2 regions of the Psychrobacillus sp. Z3-81 genome follow, and region 2 is predicted to be linked to the other one. Evidence: a T-box and tRNA genes for the amino acid it is inferred to sense, from the RefSeq annotation. Region 2 holds a T-box; the other holds one or more tRNA genes.

Region 1 (9,228 bases), on a different contig from region 2:
TGTGACACCTTCTGGTACTAAGAGTTTCAAGTCAAAATTGCCCGATTCCTCTATCTTGCTAATATCAACATCCACATTTAACTGTTTAATTTTATCTAGAACGGATTTCGGTCCATAAAGCCTAATTTTCTCCGTTTCCGTAGTCAGTGAACGGATAGTCACTCCTTCTTTAGGCGAGCCTTCTCTACCTAAAGCAATCGGAACTTCCTTACTATACTCCTCTACTCCGACCTTTACTAGCACTGTTCGAGGTTCGACCATGACATCTAGTTTGTTTAAGTCCAAATCTAGTACTCGAACGCTGGCCTGTTGTTCAAAGGATTTATTTATTCCATTCGAACCAGTAATGGTCGCTTTTACATAACCGATGCTATCTATAACGCCTTTTGCACCCGTAATTGTAACTACTCTTGGCTCTACTGACGTATCAGCAATCACGTAATTATCTGCTAGCAGGCTCTCATTCATGTCTAATTCAACTACAAATTCTTCTGATATACGTTCATCTATTACGACATCTATATAAGCAGGCTCTACTTTAACTTTAAGCTTATCAGAAAAGGATTCAGTTGAAATAGCTACTCGGTGCTCTCCATAGGTTAATTCTCTTAAATCTACAAAGACTTTGTAATCCTTCATCACCTTTGTAGATTTAACCTGCTGAGCAGGTCCTTCTATGTTAACTGTTACAGTTTCAGGCGTTCCTGTTACGACTGAATTTTCATCATCGTAGTATACTTCTAAGGGAACATCTCTTAAGACCTCTACGTCGGTACCGCTTGTATTTTGATCGGAAGTATCAAATTCCGATTTAACAGAGACAAATAGCAGAATTGCTAAGGCAAGGGCAATAATTCTTAGAATCCATGGATTACTTAACATTTTATCCATTTTGCTTACCCCTCCTCAACCACTTGGAGGATGTCACCTGTTCCTCCGTTGCTCCGAACCAAAGTCGACTTAAATGCACCTTAAACTCATCCATGGAAAGATTCCGATGCAAATCACCATTTGAGGTTATGCTAACTGCACCAGTTTCTTCTGATACTACAATGGTAACAGCATCTGTTACTTCACTGAGCCCTATAGCCGCTCTATGACGTGTGCCAAGTTCTTTAGAAATGAACGGACTTTCTGATAGAGGCAAATAACATGCTGCAGAGGTTATTTTGTTCTTCTGTACAATGACAGCTCCATCATGTAACGGGGTATTAGGGATAAAGATATTGATCAACAGCTCAGAAGTAAGATTCGCATTTAAAGGTATCCCTGTTTCTATATACTCTGTTAGCCCAGTTTCTCTTTCAATAGAGATCAGCGCTCCAATTCGACGCTTCGCCATATAGCTCACAGATTTCGTCATTGCATCGATTAAACGCTCCTGCTCCTCTTGTTCATGTTGGGAGCCGCGAGAGAATAGCTTCCCTCTCCCAATCTGTTCTAGTGCCCTTCTAATTTCCGGTTGAAAAATAATGATAATTGCTAAAAAACCCCAGTTAATAACTTGACTTAATATCCAGCCAAGGGTATCTAATCCTAAAAAGTCAGTCATTATTTTTGTTACAACAATAATAAATATACCATTTAATAATTGAACAGCTTTTGTCCCTTTAATAAGGGTGATAATTTTATATATAACGAACCAAACCAATAAAACATCTAAAATATTTACAATTACGTTTACTGGCATAAAATCGGTAAATTGCTCCATAAACGACATGTGGCATCCCCCACTTTTCCTCACGAATCCATATGTTCTCATTATAACATATAAGCGTGTTTTAATTCTCTTTCGAAGAACGCAAAAAAAGTGCAGACATTAAAATATCTATCTGCACTCTTCCAGCTTGCCCTTATTCATCTTTCTTGAAAAACGAGCCTACTTCTTTCACACTATTCTTTATATGAAACCATAGCCAATCAAAGACCTCATTTATTTCTTCGGAAGTACCGGTAATATTTGCTGTAGAAGCCATGTACTTTGTTCCATTAATAACAGTCAAATTACCATCTAGCTCTCCATCTATTCGTACATTCCCATTCTTTACAACTAAGTCTCCCTTTACGACTTGTCCTTCAGGGATGATAACCGTTTCTCCTTCTACTATCACGTTTTCTTGCTTTGTGAAAGAGAATTGCTGGTCATCTTGATATGATGAGAATAGCATGCTGCTCATTAATACAAGAAATACTGCAGCAGCAGTCAAAACAGGATGATGGCGAAACCATCTACTTACACCGGTATGCGATTTTTCCTTTGGAAGTCTCGCCATAACAGACATAGTGAAATTATTTGGCGCCTCCACATGAGCCGCGCCCTTCACAAAAGCAACTACATCACTGAGCTCATGCATATGAGCCTGGCACTCTTTGCATGTCTGTAGGTGCGCCTTGAGCTCCAGCTCATGTTCACGACTTATTTCGCCATCTAAGTATTCGTGCATATAGTGAACAATTCGTTCTGGACACGCATTCATGATGATTCCTCCTACAATAGATTGGCTTGTTTGCTCAATTGTTTACGAAGTGCTTCACGACCTCGATGAATTCTCGTTTTTACAGTTCCCAGCGGCAGATCCAATATCTCACTTATCTCTTGTAAAGATAGCTCTTCCATATACTTTAAGACAATGGCTGAACGATACTTATCTGGTAGTCTGCTAATTTCATACTGTATTCTATCTTGCAGCTCTAGCTTCATCAATTCTTCTTCTGGAAGCTCCTCAGAGGCAGCTATTTGAGAATACATGTCTAATCCTTCTGTACCCTTTACTTCCGCGTCTAAATAATAATCTGGCTTTTTCTTTCTTATACGATCTATACATAAGTTCGTTGCAATTCTATATAGCCATGTGGAAAATTTTCTTTTTTGATCAAACGTATGAATATTGATAAATGCACGTACGAACGCTTCCTGAGCAATGTCCTCAGCCTCATGACGATTCCCAAGCATACGATAGCAAACCTGATATAACCTATGCTGGTAAAGGTCCACGATTTCCGCAAAAGCATCCTTGTCACCTTTTAACACTTGCTTTATTCTTTTGTTAACTAACGCATCCATTGAGATTTCCCTCCGCTCCATGCGGCTGTCTTACCTATACGTACGAGGTGTCAGCAGGTTTCATTTTTTTCATCTAAATTTAATTTTATCAAAGAAATAGCTCTTTGTGTTTAAATAAAAAAAGAAAAAGCAGACAAATCTGTCTACTTTTTGACTCATTTTTATATTAAACTTTCACCAAATAGAGAACCCATTAGTGCTACCGCTACATCAGCAGTCTTATTTCTTTCATCAAGTATAGGGTTTACCTCAACAAATTCAGCGGAAGTAATTAAACCAGAGGAATAAAGCATTTCCATTGCCAAGTGACTCTCTCTATAGCTTATTCCACCCGGCACCGGTGTTCCTACTCCAGGAGTGTACAACGGATCGATGCCATCTAAATCAAGTGATAGGTGAACCCCATCTACTTTACGAGCTAGAAAATGTGCGATTGTTTGATTCATCACTTCTGTCATTCCTAGCTTGTCAATTTCATGCATCGAAAATACTTTAATACCCTTTTCTTTAATAAGCGCTTTTTCGCCTGGATCAACGGACCTTGCACCAATAATCACTAGATTTTCCGGTTTTATTTTTGGAGCATACGCACGGATATTTACTAGCGCCTCATGTCCTAACCCCATGCTGACCGCAAGTGGCATTCCATGAATATTACCTGAAGGCGTCGTTTCCTCTGTGTTCATATCTGCATGGGCATCATACCAAATAACCCCCATATTTTCATAACGATCAGATAATCCAGCAAGCGTTCCAATAGCAATACTATGATCTCCGCCTAGCACTAATGGGAAATCACCTTTTGCTACTACCTCATGTACTTTATTAGCAAGCGCTGTATTACCCTCTATAACATCTTGTAAGTTTCTAAGCTTTTCATGAGGCGTCTTTTCTGGATTATTTTTACCGATAGGAATATCCCCTAAATCGTTCACATGATGGCCAAGTGCTTCTAGTCTCTCAACTACTCCTGCGTAACGAATGGCACTAGGACCCATATCTACTCCACGTCTATTTTGACCTAAGTCCATTGGAACTCCAATAATGGATAGGTTTAAATGATTCATGTTTTTAAGCCCCTTTCAATTCATACATCTATTGTAATTCCAAATTTCATATGGCTCAACAGCGCAAACTCACGTATATTTATGCAACAGTTGAAAAAGATGGGTTTTCGTTTTTCCCCACTCTTCATCAATGAAAGAATAAATAACGGTATTCCTTACCACTCCATTTGAACGAATTCTTTCATTCCGAAGAACGCCCTCTCTTTTTGCCCCTATTCGCTCAATCGCCCGTTGGGAGGAGAGGTTTTGTTCATCTGTTTTAAGTTGAACACGTATCAGCTGCAAATCTTCAAAACAATATGTTAATAAAAGATATTTGCATGCCGTATTCACATTCGTTCGCTGAAACCTTTTTCCGTAAAAGGTTGAGCCGATTTCACAAGACTTATTTGTATAATCGATACCATAAATCCGTGTAGTTCCCATTATCTCTTTAGTATCGGTATGCTCTACAGCAAAAGTAAGAGCCTTCCTCTCACGCATCTGGTCAATACCTGCCTGAAGCCACTTATTCAACTGATTCTGTGTTTCTACTTTATGTAACATAAATTCAAATATTTCCGGCTCAAACAGCCTCCATAATTCCACAAAATCAGTTTCTTTTAAAGGACGTAGTGTAACATTTTGATAATTTAGCATCCGTACACCTCTTTTTATATAGTGGAAGATAAATAATAGCTGTGAGTCGTGAATTGCTATTTCTAGCATACTTTCCTGAAAGCAAATTTCAAAGAGAACAAAATACATACAAAAGAAATACTTATCGTCCTATTAAGAAAGCACAAGGCATGCCTCGACAAGCAAATTAAGGACTGCGAGGAGGCAGTCGGCACCCATTTGACCTCGAGGTGCAAAGCGCTGAAGCTGAACAATAAGAAAAAATCCTTCCCGCCTGAAAGGTGGAAAGGATTTTTTAGGATGGAGCCTAGCGGGATCGAACCGCTGACCTCCTGCGTGCAAGGCAGGCGCTCTCCCAGCTGAGCTAAGGCCCCATATCAGGGTGATGTGTAAAATGGCTGGGGTACCTGGATTCGAACCAGGGCATGACGGAATCAAAATCCGTTGCCTTACCGCTTGGCTATACCCCAAAAAACTGGTGGAGGGGGACGGATTCGAACCGCCGAACCCTAAGGAGCGGATTTACAGTCCGCCGCGTTTAGCCACTTCGCTACCCCTCCAGGCTATATTAAATAAATTAAAATGGTGGAGGATGACGGGCTCGAACCGCCGACCCTCTGCTTGTAAGGCAGATGCTCTCCCAGCTGAGCTAATCCTCCATGTAGGTTTTATTGAAAAACCGGACAATAAATATATTATCATAAGCACCTTTTCGAAACAAGCACTTTTTTAAAAAAAGATATCTGTTTTCTAAAAAGAACTATGTAATCATTCTACTTTTTTATAGGTTGTTTGGCAAGAGTTTTTAGCGAGTTATCCAGGTAGTACTTTTCTTTCTGTTACCATTGGTAGATACTTAAACTAAAGCATAATTATGACAGAAAGGGTGTACCTTTATGCAATTAACCTTCCTTGGAACCGGAGACTTTCTACCAGATAGAATCGGACATAATAGCGCATTTATTGAATGGAACAATACTCGCCTATTTATAGACTTTCCAGCGACTAATCGACAGTCGCTTCAGAAATTAGGATTTGACTTAAATATTGTAGAGCATTTATTCATCACCCATCTCCATGAAGATCATATAAACGGTCTACAGCAGCTAGCACATTATAAGACAATCCTTGGGAAAGGAAAAATAAATCTCTATCTTGCAGAGGATTTGGTTGAAGGCTTATGGAATACATTGAAGGAGGGACTTGGGCTATCTACTAACGGTCCGAAAAAATTGGAGGATTATTTTCATGTAACGCTCGTTCGACCAGAGGAAGAATTCTATATAGCTTGCCAATCATTTCGTATTATCCGCACAGATCATATTCCCCAGATGATCAGTTACGGATTATTAGCAGAGCCGTATTTCTATTACAGTGGTGATTCCATAGTCAACGAGGCTTTGCTTCATTCTCTAAATGTTCATACCATCTTTCACGACTGTCATATGTGGGATCTTCCCATCCTTTCCCACCCTAGCTTACAGGAAATAAAAGCGCTTGACTCATCCTTAACTAAAAAAATGATTTTAATGCACTATCATAGTGGTTACGATACCGAGGACGCAAAGCTGCAGATAGAACGAAAAGAAAAAATAAGGCTAGCAAGACCGCTGTACTCTTATAAGTTTTCATCCTAAGTAAGGAGGGCGCTCATGTATTTAGAAATTTATCTTTATCCAGTAACTGAAGAAAATAAAGAACAATTTTTACAGATTAATCGAGAGGCCGAACGCATCTATAAAGAGTATGGCGCTATCGAAAGTGAAACATATGTCGCTACATCCATTCAGCCTGAATACGGTTGTGCCGGAATGGTATCTGCTGTAGAACTGCTTGAAAAAGAAATACTGATGATGGAAATTAACCGCTATCATAATAAGAGACATCAGATTCAGGTATTGGAGAAAGTTGATCAGGACGAACGGATTAATACGCTATATAACCAAATGACAAAGGTGATTGATATGAGCAGAACTGTCCGCGGCGAATTTGGAATGCCATAACGTCCATTTAAAAGCGACTTTGTGATTGTCTTAACAGAGCCAATCACAAAGTCGCTTTTTCATTTATGAACTAGCATTACTACCTATTGTTTAATACTTATCAATTACTCTCTGTTTGGACAGCATGGTAAATTCTAGACAGACAGAAAAAAGCGACTCTCCATTATCTTTGGAGATTCGCTTTTTGTTTTTCAATTAAGCTTCCAACCGGGCTCGAACCGGTGACCTCTTCCTTACCATGGAAGCACTCTACCTAACTGAGCTATGGAAGCAAATTAACATAAAAATGGCTCCGAAGGTAGGACTCGAACCTACGACCAACCGGTTAACAGCCGGTTGCTCTACCACTGAGCTACTTCGGAACGTCTAGATATAATTATAGGTAATTTAACAAACTTTTTCAAGTATCAATTTCTTTCATTAGTATGTTTTTGTACCCTTATTTTATACAGCTTTTTTTAAAAAAGAATATAAGAGAAAATAACCACGGTAACTATACCATGGTTATTTTCTTGTAAAAGGAGTTTTAGTTTACTCTCGTTTTACGTAGAATTTCTGCTGATTGATTGAATAGCTTTGTCTCTTCTTCATTCAACTTTAAGGTAGGAATTTCTTTCACACCCTCGTATGTTACAACGGCTGGGACACTCATATAGATATCTTCTTGGCCATATTCGCCGTTCAATAAACAAGAAACTGGAAGAATAGAATGCTCGTTATTGAGAATAGCCTTCGTGATTCTTGTTAAGCACATTCCTATTCCGAAATTCGTAACACCTTTACGATTAATAATCTCATAAGCAGCCCTACGAACTGCGTTAAAGATCGAGTTGAGTTTTTCTTTATCATTTGGATTATTTCGTCTTTCCAAGAAATCTTCCAGCGATTCTACCCCAATATTAGCTTGACTGAATACAGCTAGTTCACTATCACCATGCTCACCGATGATAACTGCATGAACATTCCTTGGATCTACTTCAAAGTACTCTCCTAAAAGTACCTTGAAACGAGCTGTATCCAAGGTAGTTCCTGAACCAATGACCTTGTTCGCAGGCAGGCCGCTTTCCTTGTATGCTACATAACTCATCACATCAACTGGGTTGGAAGCAATGAGAAGAATTCCATCGAAGCCGCTTTTTTTAATCTCCTGAACAATAGATTGCATAATTCGAGTGTTGCGTTCTACGAGTTGTAATCTCGTTTCACCAGGCTTCTGGTTGGCTCCGGCCGTAATAACAATTAGTTGTGCATCCTTGCACTCCTCATAGGTACCAACACTAACTTTCATGTTCGTTGTTGCCACTGCCATACCATGCACAAGGTCCATTGCTTCACCCTCTGCTTTTTCTTTATTAGCATCGATTAGTACAAGTTCAGTAACAACCCCTTGGTTAACTAGACTATATGCATAAGCAGTACCAACCGCACCGCAACCAACTAAAACAACTTTTCTCATTAAATCACCTCATATATAGAATCAAAAATAGTCAGATATACATTCAACGCTCGCTGTTAGTATGTCTTAAATTAAAGTATTTATTACACCAGTAAAAAGTATGTCGCACAGTAATGACTTGTATGTACTAAGAGTGAACTACTATTTTTAGGTAATCCTTTTCACAATACACCTGTCCATCCAAATTCAAGCTAGATCCAGAACAGTGTTCCATTTTGATTAAAAATTGGTTCAGGTGATGTAGTTGAACATACCGTATAGATGGTTCCAAATGGGCAACTACTTCTTCATATGTATCGCCGAATGCAATCTTTATTATAGTAGCTTATATTAGGGAGCGCAAACTTCCTTTTCTGTCCACAAGTCCTATGTTACAACAAATCATAGATGATTTTTTTGGAAATTAGATACAACTATTTTGCGCATAAATGTCGAATTTTATGTACGGGATTAAAAGATTTCCTTTTTAACTAAGAATTTTTTAGTCTGCAAAGAATTATTATTTTACTATCCCCATTATAACTTTTTTATATTGATAGGAATGCGGCACTGATATCCATTTATTTAGTCTGGCACGAACGAGAGTAAAATCGGCTTGTCTGAGAATAAATGCTCCGGGAACGAGAGTATTACTGCTGAATGAGAGTAAATCTGCTCTATCCTAGAGTAACCCACGGCTATACGAGAGTAACCACCATCTATCCGAGAGTATTGCTCCTCTGAACGAGAGTAAATCTTATGATGTCTCTGACAGGGATAGAATTTTGGAATCCTCCGCTTATCTAGGAGACTGGCAAGTTTCGGCCATGCCCTTCACCATACTAGTTTCATCTATTTATATAGTAGTTGCCGGGTGGGAGACTGCCTCGGGATATACTCCTCATTCTAGTCTGGTGCAAACGAGAATAAATTCGGCTTATCCGAGAGTACATGCTTCCCGAACGAGAGTATTGCTGCTGAACGAGAATAAATCTGCTCTATCCGAGAGTAATCCACTTCTATACGAGAGTGATCTGCATC
Region 2 (9,228 bases):
TTTTATTGAAAAAAATTGTTATAATAGATATACAAAAATTTAATGTATGATTTAGGAGAGGTATATATGAGGTGCCCAGCATGCCAATTTAACGGTACGAAGGTAGTTGATTCACGCCCAGTGGATGACAACAAGGCTATAAGAAGAAGAAGGGAATGCGAAGACTGTGGTTTTCGATTTACCACTTTTGAAAAGGTAGAGGAAACGCCTTTAATTGTAGTGAAAAAGGATGGGTCTCGAGAGGAATTTAGTCGCGAAAAGGTATTGCGAGGTCTTATTCGAGCTTGTGAGAAAAGACCGGTGGCTTTAAGTCAGCTTGAAGATGTTGTTTATTTTATTGAGAAAGAGCTAAGAAGAACGGGGAATTCTGAAATTAAATCGGAAGAGGTCGGAGAAAAAGTGATGGACAAGCTTGCGGAAATAGATGAGGTAGCTTACGTTCGCTTTGCTTCCGTTTATCGACAATTCAAAGACATCAATGTATTTATTGAGGAACTAAAAGAGATATTAAAGAAAAACCCTTCGTTATAAAAGGAAAGAGATGGTGAATGAAGTATGTTATATAAAGAGCTGAATGCTACTGATTCATATAAAATTCGCTTGCCATATTCTTTTTCGGACTATGATCGTCAACTATTGACTTTGTTTTATCAGCCGATCGTTGGTGCTGAGGGAATAAGTCTTTATTTAACCTTATGGGCAGATGGAGAATTAAAAGATGAGCATGAGTGGCCCCATTATCATTTAATGAATGTGCTGGGTGTGTCCCTAGGTAAGGTTTTTCAAGCAAGAATATCGTTAGAGGCAATTGGTCTGCTAAAAACCTGGCAAAAGTCTGAGGATAGCGGTAGAATGTTTTACTATGAATTAGAGGCGCCGCTTGACCCCGAATCTTTTTTGAAGGATCCATTGCTCTCGATGTTCTTATTTAATAAAATTGGAGAGCATGCATACAAGCAGCTGCGTAGCAGGTACATACAAAATGCTGACTGGAACGAAGGGTATAAAGAAGTATCTCGTACTTTTTTAGATGTGTTCAAACCATCAACTAGAGGAAAAGCATCATTGTCTGTTGAAGAAGAATATGAATCTAGGGGAGAGCGTGGGAAAATCCCATTTTTTTATGACAGCTTTGATTTTGGTCTATTACAGGAGGGATTATCAGAGCAGCTTGTCCCTAAATCTGCTTTAACCTTTGAAGCAAAGGAATTAATCGCCAAGCTTGCTTACCTCTATAATTTAAGTCCAATTGAAATGCAGAAGGTAGTTATTCTAGCATTGGACGAGGAGCTTCGCTTGACGGAAGCCAGATTGACGAAAGCCTGTGCAGAATATTACAAGCTGACAGTCTCTAAAACAGCTCCTGTCATAGAAAAGATAGAGCCAAAAGTATCTACTCCTGCACCAATTAGGTCCATGTCTAAAGAGGAAGAGCTTCTCTATTATTTAGAAAATACTCCTCCGGTTGACGTACTAAGAGATATTGCGAACGGGAAAGAGCCGATTTTAGCGGATGTTCAACTGGCTAATCATTTTGTGACGTATTTCAAAATGCCAATTGGTGTGGTTAACGTATTGCTGCAATATGTTTTGTTGCGAACTGATATGAAGCTAACAAAAAACTATGCAGAAAAAATAGCTTCCCATTGGAATCGTAAGGGTGTCAAAACAGCCAAGGAAGCAATGGAGCTTGCAAGAAAAGAGCATGAGCAATACCTAAAATGGAAGACAGAGGGCTCCAGCGCAAAAACTTATACGAAAAAGCCTACCAGAGAAGAAAAGGTGCCAGACTGGTTCTATAAAAAAGATGGTAAGTTGAAACAATCAGGAAATGTAACGAACGGTATTCAAGACATTGATGCAGAGCGCCAAAAACTGATGGAAGAACTCGGAATAAAGAGGTAGGTGAAAAGAAATGGAACGAGTAAACGAAACATTAAAGAGAGTCATTTCCCCGGAAATATCTTCAAAATTAAGTGAACTACAGCAAGAGGTATTAGAGGATGCGGAAGTTCAAAAATTTATGGAACAGAATGCAGAAGTGATTACGAAAGAAATGGTAAGAAAGAGTTTAAACAAGCTTTATGAATTTAAATCTCAGTCACACCAATGCGAGGACTGTCCTTCCTTGGGTGAATGTGTTAACCTCATGAAGGGCTATGAGCCAAAGCTTTATATTGACCGTAACTTGATCGATACAGAGTATATTCGCTGTCGGCGTGGGGTAATGGAGGATGAGAGACGGAAGGTAACTTCTATGATTGATAGCATGCATATGCCGAAAGAAGTTATGGAAGCCAGCCTATCTAATATAGATCTGGAGGATGGAAGCAGGGTTGTTGCTGTTCGTGCTGCAAAGGATTTCTTAAATGAATGGGAGCAGACAAATGAACTGCCATCCAAAGGGCTCTATATATATGGGGAGTTTGGTGTAGGGAAGTCGTATTTGCTAGGAGCATTGGCAAACGAATTAGCAGCAAGACATATCCATTCCGTTGTTATCTATGTGCCTGAGTTCTTAAGAGAAATGAAGCAGGCTATTCAGGACCATACGTTGTCTCAAAAAATCGACTTTGTGAAAAAGGCTCCAGTACTCATGCTTGACGATATTGGTGCAGAGGCAATGACAAGCTGGACACGTGATGAGATATTAGGTACCATTTTACATTATCGAATGTCTGAGCGTTTACCTACTTTTATTACCTCTAATTTTAATTACAATGAGTTAGAGCATCACCTTTCAGTTACACAGAGAGGGGAAAAGGAAGTAGTAAAGGCAGGGCGTATTATGGAGCGTATACGTACCTTGACAGTGCCAATTATGCTACAGGGCAAAAACTGGCGTAATACGTAAAATCAAGGAGAAAATTGTTTAAATAACAACTTGCAAACAAACTTTTCCTAACGTATAATCAAGTTCATATAAGGATAACTAAATGCCTTGATGAGGACAATAATCAGTTTGTACGACTTTTTAGAGAGAGAAGCCTTGGCTGTAAGCTTCTTAAGTACCGGCAATCGATTTACCACCTCGGAGCAGTAGCTGTGAATAGCTGTAGCAGCTTACCGGTCACCGGCCCGTTAGCCGATGTAGAGCTTCGTCTATTTCTAATAGACTGAAGAAGGGTGGAACCACGAATCGTACCTCGTCCCTTTTATAGGGAGGAGGTTTTTTGTTGTATAAAAAACCTTTAGGTACCATGTAATTATTAAACGAAGGAGTGTCACAAATGGCAGAAATGATTAAATTAACATTCCCTGATGGGGCTGTGAAGGAATTCCCTGCGGGAACTTCTACTGAAGATGTAGCACAATCTATTAGTCCAGGTCTTCGTAAAAAGGCATTAGCAGGTAAACTAAGTGGACGTCTTATTGATTTAAAGACACCAATTACAGAGGACGGGGAAATTGCAATTATTACTCCGGAATCAGAGGAAGCATTAGAAATCCTTCGTCATAGCACTGCGCATTTACTTGCACAGGCAGTAAAACGCCTTTTCAAGGATGTAAAGCTTGGTGTTGGACCGGTAATTGAAGGGGGCTTCTACTATGACGTGGATTCTCCAGAGCCGATTACAGCGGACGACTTAGTTTTAATTGAAAAAGAAATGAAAAAGATTATTAATGAAAATATCGAGATTGTCCGTCATGACGTATCTCGTCAAGAGGCTTATAATCGCTTCAAGGAAATTGACGATGAATATAAGCTGGAGCTATTAGAAGCAATTCCGGAGGATGAGCAGGTTTCTATCTACGAGCAAGGTGATTTCTTTGATCTTTGCCGCGGAGTCCATGTTCCTTCTACAGGGAAATTAAGGGAATTCAAACTATTGAGCATTGCAGGTGCATACTGGCGCGGAAATAGTGACAATAAAATGCTTCAACGTATCTACGGGACTGCTTTCTTCAAAAAAGAAGACCTTCAAGAGCATCTTCGTCTGTTAGAGGAAGCAAAAGAACGTGATCACCGTAAAATCGGGAAAGAGCTAGATCTTTTCATGAATTCTCAAAAGGTTGGTCAAGGTCTTCCTTTATGGCTTCCAAATGGAGCTACGATTCGTCGTGTAATTGAGCGCTACATCGTGGATAAGGAGCTAAAGCTTGGTTACAAGCACGTGTATACACCAGTACTAGGGTCCAAGGAGCTTTACGAAACATCTGGTCACTGGGAGCACTACCAAGATTCCATGTTCCCACCAATGGAGATGGATAATGAGACACTTGTACTTCGTCCGATGAACTGTCCACACCACATGATGGTTTTTAAAAACGGAATGCATTCTTATCGTAACCTTCCATTACGTATTGCAGAGCTTGGAACAATGCACCGCTACGAAATGTCTGGAGCTGTTTCGGGATTGCAACGCGTACGTGGAATGACATTGAACGATGCTCATATTTTTGTGCGTCCTGATCAAATCAAAGAGGAATTTAAAAAGGTAGTAGAGCTTATTGTTTCTGTCTACAAAGACTTTAAGTTAGAAGACTACTCCTTCCGTCTTTCTTATAGAGATCCAGAGGATAAAGAGAAATATTTTGATGACGATGACATGTGGGAAAAAGCACAAAGCATGCTGAAGGAAGCAATGGATGAACTAGGCTTTGACTACTTTGAAGCAGATGGAGAAGCTGCTTTCTACGGTCCAAAGCTTGATGTCCAAGTGAAGACAGCTATTGGTAAAGAGGAAACGCTATCCACAGTTCAACTTGATTTCCTATTACCAGAGCGCTTTGACTTAACGTATGTTGGAGAAAACGGTAAGCAGCATCGCCCTGTTGTTATCCACCGTGGCGTAGTGTCTACAATGGAACGCTTTGTAGCATTCTTAATTGAGGAATATAAAGGTGCTTTCCCAACATGGTTAGCTCCTGTTCAAGTGGAAGTTATCCCAGTTTCTAACGAAGTACACTTCGAATATGCAAAAGATGTAGAAGAAAAATTAGTTGCTGCAGGCTTACGTGTAGAAATGGATGATAGAGAAGAAAAGCTTGGCTATAAAATTCGTGAGGCACAAATGCAAAAAATCCCATACATGCTTGTTTTGGGAGATAAAGAGTTAGAAGCAGGGACAGTAAATGTACGTAAATACGGAGAACAAAAATCAGAAAGCATTCCTTTTGATGAGTTCTTAGCTCGAATAAAAGAAGAAGTTTCACATAACAGTTGACATGTTACCTAGTAGATGATATAGTTAATAAGGTTATTGAATACAAGTTTGTGGTATAAGAAGAGGCTGCCCGCTTCTCACCTGTTTGACACATTTGTTGACTGGTAAGCACACGATCGACTGTAACATGCGTTGCATGTTCTCATATCGGCGGGCAGACATTTATGTCTGTTCGCTTTTTTAATGGATCGAAAACGGCGTAACTAATTCGTTTCTACGGAATGTATGCCCAAACCATGTATTCGCGACACTATCTGGAGGTGGATTGTTATTAGCAAAGACATGTATGTAAACGATGGCATTCGAGCACGCGAACTACGCGTTATTGACCAAAATGGAGAACAATTAGGTTTAAAAACTCGTAATGAAGCACTTGAAATTGCAGGTCGTGTAAATTTGGATCTTGTCCTTGTGGCTCCTCAAGCCAAGCCGCCGGTCGCTCGTATCATGGACTATGGTAAATTCAAATTTGAGCAGCAAAAGAAAGACCGCGAAGTTCGTAAAAATCAAAAAGTCATCGTTATAAAAGAGGTTCGTTTGAGCCCAACAATAGATGAGCACGATTTCCAAACGAAATTAAAAAACGCGATCAAGTTCCTTGAAAAAGGAGACAAAGTGAAAGCATCTATTCGCTTTAAAGGACGTGCGATTACTCATAAAGAGATTGGTCAACGTGTATTAGATAGATTCGCTGAAGCTTGTGCGGAAGTATCCACTATCGAAGCAAAACCGAAAATGGATGGCCGCAGCATGTTCTTGGTGCTAGCGCCAAAGAACGAAAAACAGTAATAGAGTACAATTGTTTAGGAGGAATTCGACATGCCGAAAATGAAAACTCACCGTGGAGCTGCGAAGCGTTTCAAAAAAACAGGTACTGGTAAATTAAAACGTGACCGCGCTTACGGAAGCCACTTATTCGCTAACAAATCTACTAAAGCTAAACGTCATTTACGTAAAGCAAAAATGGTAACTTCAGGCGATTACAAACGTATCAAAACTTTACTTACTTACATGAAATAATAAGAGAAACTTACACATTCGATAGAATAAGCAGGAGGTAATGAATATGCCACGCGTAAAAGGCGGAACAGTGACGCGCCAGCGTCGTAAAAAGGTATTAAAATTAGCTAAAGGTTATTACGGTTCTAAACATACATTATATAAAGTAGCAAACCAACAGGTTATGAAATCTTTAATGTATGCATACCGTGACCGTCGTCAAAAGAAACGTGATTTCCGTAAATTATGGATCACTCGTATTAATGCAGCAGCACGTATGAACGGTCTTTCTTATAGCCGTTTAATGCACGGTTTAAAGCTTGCTAACATCGACGTTAACCGTAAAATGCTTGCAGACTTAGCAGTAACTGATGCAGCAGCATTCGCTCAATTAGCAGATGCAGCTAAAAAAGCAATCAATAAATAAGTAGTACTTACGAAAAGCTGATAGAGGAATTCTATCAGCTTTTTTTAATAGGAATGAGAGTTTGTTGATGTAGTATTGCATTTTTATGGGGGAATTTTGATGATAAATGTGGTTCTTATTTTTATTTTGTTGATGTCCATTTCAGCGTTTTGCTTGATGGGGTATGATAAGGCTCAGGCAAGGAAAAGTGGGCAGCGAATTCCGGAGAGAACGTTATGGACGTTTGCTATTTTTGGTGGGGGAATCGGTGCTTACTTGGGTATGCGAGTTTTTCATCATAAGACGAAGCATACGAATTTTCGGGTTGGCTTTTTGATGCTCTTGCTTATGTATATGTTTTTGATATTCTGGCTGCTGTCGGATAATGAAGTGATAGTTTTTTAAGTGGACTGCTGTATGCTTAATAAGATATTAGTGGACCTCATTATAAGGAGTTCCTCCTAGTTGTTGATGTCCGCTTTAGGCGTACGCTTGGAGTGGAGGCCAACAGGATGTTGGTCAGGAAAACGTTGGCACACGATGTGACGTTCTTAGTTTTCCCTCCAGAAGATAAGCCATCACCGAACGCTAACGCGTGCCGTTGTGATGTCTTATCTGTCTCACTCATCCCACTGGAGTCGACGCCTACGCTCCCATCAACCAGATGGCTTTATAATTAATAGTACCAAACCATGGAACTCCTCGTTGTTAAGGTCCGCTTTTCGTAGAAACCAACAGAATCGTTTGCTCTTATCAACTACATACTCCACATATAGCGAAATGCTTCCTCGTGAAACTCCTTTCTCCCTCATCTTAGAGAAATTTTTAATAATCTCTTAATCATATACCACCTGCTAGTAGTGTGCTTAGAAAGCAGAGCTGCTTGCCGATTGTTCTAGTTGCTACATAAGTAAAGGAGGATAAAAAATAGTTTTCTCACAAAATACATAGCATTTAAATTCTAATCGTTTAATAACACTTATTCAGGATGTCCTTTCTGTAGAAACTTTTGTCAGCCTTTTAAATCCCACGCGAAACTATCTGGAATGGATTTGCCTAACCAATCATTCTACATATTTATTTAAAGAAAAATTATTTCTTCTAATCACCATCTTCCGTTTTGCAAGTATCTTCAACAATAGGGCCTGATTGTTGTATAACGAATATCATTAGTTATATGCGTTCTCAAGGTTATATACTATAAAATTCCCTAACAACGCTTTGGGGATTTTTTTGTGAAATAAAAACTCTCTTTATTGGAACTTTTTGCAATATAATTCCGTTAAAATTATAAGTGATTACTTAAATCAGAATAGGAGTGGTAGACGTGAGATTAGAAGAGATTATTCAGATGTTACAACGAAATATAGTGTTGGCACTAAGTGCGACAATTATTATTTGTTTAATTGTTTTTATACTATATCGATTTATTTATTTGAAAAAGTTTGCTGGTGATAAGCGATTGAAAGGTAAACAAGTAGTTGTTTCTGTATCGTTTATATTATATATCATATCAGTATGTGCGCTAACGCTACTGAACCGTGGGGCAAATTATGAAGGTAACGTCAATTTAGCACTGTTTAGCTCGTTTCGAGAAGCTTGGTATGATTTTAGTGTGCGTGATTGGCAATATATTTATTTTAACATTGCAATGTTTGTGCCCTTTGGCATTTTCCTGCCACTATTATTTAAACGATTTTCCTCACTAGTCTGGACGTCACTTGCTGCGGTATTATTTACTGGATTTATTGAAGCTGTACAATACATAACAGGTGTAGGCATTTTTGAATTAGATGATTTATTTAATAATGTAGTAGGAGCACTCATAGGTTTTGGTTTAGTGAAGGTTTTCATAGTGAAACGATGGTCTTTACGAGCTTTATCTTTAACGCCATTACTACTTGTCATTGGATTATCACTAGGAATGTTTACATATTATGAGCAAAAAGAGTTTGGGAATTTAGCTATCGTTCCCGCGGTTAAGGCGAATATGGGAGATGCGAGGGTATCAACGATGATAACTTTCAATGACGAAAACCCTACGGCAACAGTTTACAAGGCACCAAGTTTAACGAAGAACGAAGCGCAACAAAAGGCTTATGAAATATTTGAAAAAATCAATGTAGATACATCTTCAATAGAAATTATTGATTATCAAAATGAAGCAAATTACCGCTATCATGGGGAGCCTTCGTATTTTATATGGCTTCACTTTTTAGATGGATCCTATGAAATTACCGATTTTTCAAGTTTTAATGTGGAACCTGCTGATACAGATGAACAAACATTAGCATTTTCTCTCCAAGAAATGGGGATAACCATTCCGGAAACTGCACAATTTGAAAGAATGGATGTAGGTCGGTATGAATGGAAAATCAATCAATTTGAAACAAATAACCAGTTAATTGATGGAACATTGAAAGTAGCTTATTATCAGGATAAAACGATTAAAAGTGTATTAAATAACATAGTTGAATATAAAAGGGTAAGAGAAATTAAGTTAAAAAGCGAACAACAAGCCTATAATGAATTGTTAGATGGTAAGTTTAAGGTATATGATAAAAATATTAAGGAAATGCAAATTCAACAAGTAAAGCAAGCATATGAACTGGATTCTAAAGGATTTTATCAACCTATTTATGTATTTAGTGGCAC

The links. The T-box of region 2 lies ahead of thrS (threonine--tRNA ligase). A T-box ahead of a tRNA ligase gene usually reads a tRNA of that ligase, here a tRNA-Thr.
Region 1: it has a tRNA-Thr gene. The T-box ahead of thrS (threonine--tRNA ligase) is inferred to sense a tRNA for this amino acid. The anticodon was not compared.

What each region holds. Positions count from the first base shown of each region.
Region 1 is NZ_JBWQPU010000019.1:48,620-57,847, forward strand. It holds gene AC1ECF_RS16095 (CdaR family protein) at 1-891, opposite strand, end outside; gene cdaA (diadenylate cyclase CdaA) at 884-1,720, opposite strand; gene AC1ECF_RS16105 (zf-HC2 domain-containing protein) at 1,854-2,477, opposite strand; gene sigW (RNA polymerase sigma factor SigW) at 2,489-3,064, opposite strand; gene rocF (arginase) at 3,226-4,131, opposite strand; gene AC1ECF_RS16120 (GNAT family N-acetyltransferase) at 4,201-4,770, opposite strand; tRNA gene AC1ECF_RS16125 (tRNA-Ala) at 5,051-5,123, opposite strand; tRNA gene AC1ECF_RS16130 (tRNA-Gln) at 5,145-5,219, opposite strand; tRNA gene AC1ECF_RS16135 (tRNA-Tyr) at 5,226-5,309, opposite strand; tRNA gene AC1ECF_RS16140 (tRNA-Val) at 5,333-5,408, opposite strand; gene AC1ECF_RS16145 (MBL fold metallo-hydrolase) at 5,646-6,386, shown strand; gene AC1ECF_RS16150 (DUF1428 family protein) at 6,402-6,752, shown strand; tRNA gene AC1ECF_RS16155 (tRNA-Thr) at 6,951-7,024, opposite strand; tRNA gene AC1ECF_RS16160 (tRNA-Asn) at 7,040-7,114, opposite strand; gene AC1ECF_RS16165 (L-lactate dehydrogenase) at 7,279-8,208, opposite strand.
Region 2 is NZ_JBWQPU010000001.1:54,654-63,881, forward strand. It holds gene nrdR (transcriptional regulator NrdR) at 67-531, shown strand; gene AC1ECF_RS00265 (replication initiation and membrane attachment family protein) at 556-1,905, shown strand; gene dnaI (primosomal protein DnaI) at 1,916-2,854, shown strand; T-box leader at 2,933-3,157, shown strand; gene thrS (threonine--tRNA ligase) at 3,231-5,168, shown strand; gene infC (translation initiation factor IF-3) at 5,394-5,957, shown strand; gene rpmI (50S ribosomal protein L35) at 5,988-6,188, shown strand; gene rplT (50S ribosomal protein L20) at 6,235-6,594, shown strand; gene AC1ECF_RS00295 (DUF1294 domain-containing protein) at 6,694-6,978, shown strand; gene AC1ECF_RS00300 (VanZ family protein) at 7,901-9,228, shown strand, end outside.